3 regions of the Paenibacillus sp. FSL L8-0502 genome follow, and region 2 is predicted to be linked to each of the others. Evidence: riboswitches for the same ligand, from Rfam matches in the RefSeq annotation. Region 2 holds a riboswitch; each other region holds the start of a gene.
What was found. Region 2 has a riboswitch for thiamine pyrophosphate ahead of tenA (thiaminase II). Riboswitches for the same ligand answer to the same signal wherever they lie in the genome.

Region 1 (2,270 bases), 1.2 Mb from region 2:
CCAAGCCTCCGGCAATAATGACCTGATCGCAGGAAAAAAAACCACTATCTGTACGGACACCGCAAATTCGACCATCCTGTATGACCAGTTGCTCTGCCTGTGTACCAGACCATACCGTTGCTCCCAGCACCGCAGCAGCACCTGCATAAGCACGGCAAAGCTGGACAGGAGCCACTTGTGTCTCCTTTGAACGATATATTGCCCCGATCGCTTGTTCATCCAAACCTGGAATTCGTCGGGCCAATTCTTTCGCATCCCACCAGATAGGAGAATCACCCTCTCGCGTTTTAGCAGCTTTCCAGCGTTTTTGGCCTTCAGTCTCCGTACGGAAAGGGGTCACAAACCCTTCAGTACGGAATTCCACCGAAATACCTGACAAACGCTCTAGATCACAGACAAGCTCAGGGAATGCATCTCGACTTATGCGAGCAAATCGTGATAGCTCAGAGCCGGTGAACTCTTCACTTTCCGCTGCCAGCATTCCAACCGCTGCTCCTGAGGCTCCCTCACCCGGGATCAATCGTTCCAGCATAATCGTACTTCTTCCCTCCTTGGCCACATGATAAGCAATGGAACTGCCGATGACACCTCCACCTATGACCAAGCATTCAGCGTGTCCAATCACTCTTTCCTCTGTGTGTATCTTTAGCATTTGTTCCGTATCTCCTCTCCATAAACCCTTCTGCTTTCAGCTTGCCTCTACTCTCGTTTTCTCGCTACAGGCTGTGAACTACAAGGTCTGCCATTCGCCTATACTCCATTGCAGCTGCAACGGGCGACTCAGCCTCCCATATACCAGACATCACCGCAATTCCGCTTGCTCCGGCCCTATAAAGCTCCGGGATATGATGCGGTTGTATGCCGCCTAGCGCAATCACCGGAATGTTTGACAGTCTGCAAATATGTTCAAGCTGAGCTAAACCCCGCGGTACAATACCGGGCTTACAATGGGTCTCATATACGTGACCATAAAGTACATAGTCCGCTCCTGCCCGCTCAGCAATTTGCATCTCCTCCAAGGAATGTACAGACACTCCACAGCGTGTACCCTTTGGAAGTAGGCTTTTCACATCCACAACAGGTAATCCATTAGCTGGTAATTGAACGGCTCCGACCAAAGTAAGTAAAGCTACATCCACACGATCATTTACTACAATTTGTTGCAAAGGAACTTCCTGCTCCACCAGGCTGCGAGTCAAAGAAAGCAATGCAGAGGCACCATTCTGTTTTAAACGTGCGTGTACATAATGAACATACGGACAAATCACAGCAGCCACTTGGGCGGCTTGTGCAAAAGTGCCCTTTTCCATCGAAATTGCGTGTAATTCGATTTTGTCTTCACCTCACATTGGACTAAAGGATCTAAGCTTAGCCAGCCACGTCTACCAGTAGGAATGAAAGGGGATTATATGTGAATCGTCTACGGAAGCTCGAACTACTTAAAATGAACGAAACGCAAAAAAACCACTTCCCCAAGGAAGTGGTTTAACGAACGTCCAATAATCGAACGGACCATGATATCCGTATACGTGTATCGTCCCACGCACAAACAAAAATAAAGATGGTGTTGCCTTGTTTGTACGGCGCTCACTTCCCTACGCTGGCATAACCCAGATCAGGTGCAAAGGGTCCGAAATCCATTTATTCCGTCTCAGCCGCATGGGCGGCTCCCCTAGTGTGACTATTTTATTGTATAAGCTAAAGATAGCTTAGCATATTTTTCTAATTCTGCAAACCCCACTTCGTGTGAAATTTGCTGGAACTGGATTTAGCTGATTTTAGTTAACTTTACTTGACCACTCTTCCACATTCCACGTTTTGGTTACCCAATCCTCGTAAAAGTCCGGTTCGTGAGATACAAGCAATACGGTCCCTTTGTATTCCTTCAAAGCACGTTTCAGCTCATCCTTTGCTTTAACATCCAAGTGGTTGGTAGGCTCATCGAACAGTACCCAGTTGCTTTCACGCATTAACAGTTTGCAAAGACGGACTTTAGCCTGTTCTCCACCACTGAGCGCAGATAGCGGACGCGTGATATGCTCATTTTTCAAACCGCAACGCGCCAAATGCGCTCGTACTTCATGCTGGTTCAAATGCGGAAATTCATTCCACACATCGTCAATCGGTGTAATTTTCTCCGCCTTTACTTCCTGCTCAAAATAAGCGGGCTGCAAAAAATCACCTTGATAGGTTTTTCCACTGATTGGCGGAATTTTTCCCAATATGGTTTTGAGCAATGTCGATTTACCGACACCATTATAGCCGACAAT
Region 2 (2,270 bases):
CGGGAAGCTGCTGCACTGTAAAATGCCAAGCCTGCTGTACCTGCGAGCAGCAGGTTGGGTTCAACAGCTGCAAAGGCACCTAACACAGAGGTCAGCAGGCAGCCTGCTCCGGTTACCTTCGTGAGCAGCGCGTCTCCGCCGCTTATCATTCGTGCTTCGGCCCCATCGGTGATGACGTCTTCTTTTCCAGTGATGACAACCATTGTATTGAGCGCTCGAGCAGCCCGAATTGCCAGATCGACATGGCCGCTGTCAGCACTGTCACCAGCATCTACGCCTTTAATCTCACGCGCTTCTCCGACAAGATTGGCAACTTCGGCTGCGTTGCCCCGTACCAATGAGATTTTGACTTTACTCAGGATTCGCAGTGCCGATTCAGTTCTAAAGCTCGTTGCTCCCGCACCGACCGGGTCTAGCAGGACCGGAACACCGTGTGCATTCGCCGATTGTCCAGCAATGATCATGGCATCCACCAGTTCGCGGTTCAGCGTACCGATGTTTAACACGACGGCGCCTGCTATTTTGGCCATATCTGCTACTTCCTCGGGTGCATAGGCCATCACCGGGGAGGCTCCCAATGCATACAGGCCGTTGGCGGTAAAGTTGGTGACTACCACATTGGTGATATTGTGAACGAGGGGTTTGCTATTTTGTACCTTCGTTAGGAGATCCGAATAACTTTTTTCCCATGTACTCATCATGATTATCCTCTCTATAGTTGGTGGTTCAACAGGACATTAACCGTACTTCACGCATCGAATTGACAGGCTGACTATTCCAAGACCGCTGCCTGCATCTGGACCGGCCATTCTTCCTGCTTATAAGCCATGTCCCAGAACTTATATTCCAGCTGGCAGCTCAGTATAAAATGCTCAATCATCCGCTCCCGCTCAGCAGCCGTTGCCCCTTCCGCCCAAGCATCTACACGTTCTCGGAACTTGAGTGTTGTATCATCAAGCTGGTCTCCATAAAAGCCAATCCATTCATAGAACGGATGGGACTTATCCGGCTTTACTTCATCTAGCAGCCTGCGGCCAATCTCGGCATACGTCCACATACATGGCAGCAGCACAGCCAAGATCTCGCCCAGGTTGCCCTCATGCGCAACCGTCAGCATGTGCCGGATATAGTGATGAGCCGACGGAGCGAGCGGATATCCCTGCAATTCTTCATAGGTCACCCCTGCGACAGCACAGAAATTTTGATGCGGGTGAACCTCGCTGTGGAGAATAAAAGAGATTTGTTCATTAAATACAGCCATGTCCTCCCGATTCGTGCATTTGGAGATTGCGATGCCGTATATCCGCATGTAGGCGTTCAAATATTCAAAGTCCTGTTTTACATAGTGAATCAGCTGTCCCCTTGTCAAACTTCCTTCAGCAATACCTCTCACAAAGGGATGCTCAAAAATCGCTTGAAAAATGCCGTCCGCCTGCCGACGGAGTTCTTGTGTAAAACTCAATTTCGCCACCTCCATAAAATTGAAGAGCAAGAAGTCCTGTAAGAATATAATTCCGGAACAACGCTAAAAAGCCGCCCCAGAAAAATGGAGCGGCTTCAACAATAGGCCCAATACGCAAAAAAACGCTTGAAACCTTATATATAAAGGCTCCACTTTCCTACGCTAGTACGAACTAGATCAGGTTCAAAGGGTCCAAGATACGTTCTTGTCTCAGCCATAGCGGCTCCCCTAGTGGACTTCTATTCTTTTGACTATTACTGTACATACGTTCATACGCTATGTCAAACATGTCTATCTGGTCAAGGGCCAAACGACAGAGCTGAAGTTCGCTTCCGAGAGGGAAAAGGGCGCTGGAGAAGTTCAGTTCCGTCTACACGAAGGAATTCGCGGCAGGCTCCAATGTCTAAATAATCAGCATTTATACCAATAGAGAAATCAGTACTGGGAGTGTAACGAGGGATGTGACAGCACTGATGACAAAGGAGGAGGCTGTTTCTGATTCCAGGCTTTCAAAACGGGTAGCAATCATAGCAGCGACTGCTGAACCCGGGAAGGAAACGAGCAGAACTGCCTTCACAGTATCGGCAGACGACAGACCGCACAGGTAGGCAATCAGCAGCATTAATAAAGGCTGCACAATTGTTTTTAACAGTGCGATGGCAAAGGCGCTTACGCTAAAACTTATGTTACGTACGCCAATGGTTACACCGACCGCGAATAAGGCTGCCCCGGACGTAATATCACCAATTTGATTCAACGATTTGTTCAACAAATCCGGTGAATGGAAGCCGAACAAGGTCAAAATTAC
Region 3 (2,270 bases), 2.3 Mb from region 2:
GCATCATAGATACTACCTGGACGTAGACCATCCCCGAGAGAAAAGGCCACATCATAGGCTTTCATAATTTCGCAGATTTCTTCAAAATGTGTATACAAAAAATTCTCCTGATGGTGCGCAAGGCACCAGGCTGCCATGATCGACCCGCCACGGGACACAATTCCCGTCATTCTATTCGCCGTCATCGGTATATACCGCAGCAATACACCCGCATGAATTGTAAAATAGTCCACTCCCTGCTCCGCCTGCTCGATCAGCGTATCGCGATACAACTCCCACGTCAGCGCTTCTGCTTCGCCGTTCACCTTTTCAAGTGCCTGATACAGCGGCACAGTTCCAATCGGTACAGGAGAATTCCGAATGATCCATTCACGTGTGGTATGGATATTACGGCCTGTGGATAGGTCCATAACTGTATCCGAGCCCCAACGCACAGCCCAGGTCATTTTCTCCACTTCCTCCTCAATCGAGGAGGTAACCGCAGAATTACCAATGTTCGCATTGATCTTCACGTGAAAATGACGCCCAATGACCATCGGCTCACTTTCCGGGTGATTGATATTCGAAGGCAAAATGGCTCGTCCAGCCGCCAATTCCTGCCGTACAAACTCAGGCTCCACCCCTTCGCGGATCGCCGCAAATTCCATTTCGGGCGTAATGATCCCTTGCCGTGCATAATGCATTTGCGTCACTGTACGACCTTGCGAAGCACGAAGCGGACGGTTGGTCACGCCGGGAAATTCAACTGTCTCCCGTTTGGAGCCAGGTTTCAGTCCATTATCCTCCGGTTTGACGGCGCGTCCCTCGTAAGCCTCCACATCGCCCCGTTCCAGTGCCCAAGCTCGCCGTAATGGAGGCAGGCCCTGACGGATATCGACCTGATAGGCTTCGTCAGTCATGGGACCGCTCGTATCGTACACACGCAATGGCTCATGATGCTCCGTGCCCTGCGGCGTATGTGTAGGATGAAGAGCAATTTCCCGCTCTGGGACGGCAATGTCCGGCCGCGAGCCTTGAATATATACCTTACGGCTCCCTGGAAAGGGCGTTACCCCACTGGCTTGCTCCCCGTTTGTCTTCTCTACCCCAACTTCCCTTGTTCCTGCCAACCTTACTTCTGCTGATTTAAATTCTGTTCCTTTTGTTCCTTCTACTTCTGTCGGCTTCATTGTCCATTCCTCCTGTTTCGATGAAATGACACACCGATCCGGAACCATTCCCAGGGTGGCGCTGATCTATGCAAAAAAGCCGGTTCCCGAGGGAACCGGCTAATCTAACGAGGCAGCTATCCAGACCGTGCACATGTGGAATAATCCTATTCCAATGCGTCACCGTAGACAGCAACTGCGTATACATTTCAATGGCCGATTACTTCCCTACGCTGGTATGATCCAGATCAGGTGCAAAGGGTCCGGAATCTTGCACGATTCCATCTCAGCCCGGCATTACAGGCTCCCCCAGTAACTGTGATACTTCTATTCACATGAGGCGGACATAACAGACATCCCGCCATCCTTATCAGATTACTTCAAATTTATGGCTTTGGCAACCCTTCTAGGTTCCATTTAGCAAGGAGACGCTCCTCATCAAATCACTCTGCTTGCTTCAACTGCATTCATTCTTGTTACGGAAGCATAAGCCCCATTTCCTTCGCCGCTTCGATCAAAATCGGAGCAAAGTCATGTAGCGTCTCGGGTGCAAGCCGACTGACCGGACCGGATACAGATAAAGCCGCAGTGACCTGTCCCTTCCGGTTCACAATTGGTGCTGCCACAGCAGCGGCCCCTGGCTCCCGTTCTTCATAGCTGGTCGCATAGCCCTTCTCGCGAATGTCCTGCAGCTGGGCTTTATAGACCTCCGCGTCTACCGAGGGCGGCCATTCATTCCCGCTTAGCAGGGCTTCCAGCTCCTGCGGCGGCATAAAGGCAGCCAGCACCTTACTGGAGGCTCCTACAGCCAGCGGCATACGCGCACCCACAGGCGCAACCCTGCGGATCGCCTGATTGCTCTGCACGGCTTGTATGCGAATACGCATGCTGCCGTCCCGTAAGTACAAGCTGACCGTTTCGCCCAGACGGTCACGCAGTCCTTCCATTGCAGGCTGTAACAACACCGCCGGCTCGTCACTTTGGGACAAATGTGTGGATAGCTCCCAAATGCGGAAGCCAAGTCGATATTTTTCCGTTTCGGCATTCCGAACGACAAAGCCCCGATCCTCCAACGTAGTCAGCAGCCGATGAACCGTGCTTTTATGTAGACCAATTTTGGAG

Region 1: another riboswitch for thiamine pyrophosphate. It lies ahead of NSQ57_RS13485 (thiamine phosphate synthase); the one in region 2 lies ahead of tenA (thiaminase II).
Region 3: another riboswitch for thiamine pyrophosphate. It lies ahead of thiC (phosphomethylpyrimidine synthase ThiC); the one in region 2 lies ahead of tenA (thiaminase II).

Annotation. Positions count from the first base shown of each region.
Region 1 covers NZ_CP151958.1:3,175,270-3,177,539, forward strand. Annotated here, with positions in the region: gene thiO (glycine oxidase ThiO) at 1-652, opposite strand, end outside; gene NSQ57_RS13485 (thiamine phosphate synthase) at 717-1,310, opposite strand; TPP riboswitch at 1,576-1,684, opposite strand; gene NSQ57_RS13490 (ABC-F family ATP-binding cassette domain-containing protein) at 1,779-2,270, opposite strand, start outside.
Region 2 covers NZ_CP151958.1:4,401,228-4,403,497, reverse strand. Annotated here, with positions in the region: gene thiM (hydroxyethylthiazole kinase) at 1-698, opposite strand, end outside; gene tenA (thiaminase II) at 773-1,462, opposite strand; TPP riboswitch at 1,600-1,702, opposite strand; gene NSQ57_RS19105 (AEC family transporter) at 1,881-2,270, opposite strand, start outside.
Region 3 covers NZ_CP151958.1:862,850-865,119, reverse strand. Annotated here, with positions in the region: gene thiC (phosphomethylpyrimidine synthase ThiC) at 1-1,169, opposite strand, end outside; TPP riboswitch at 1,357-1,469, opposite strand; gene NSQ57_RS03830 (IclR family transcriptional regulator) at 1,625-2,270, opposite strand, start outside.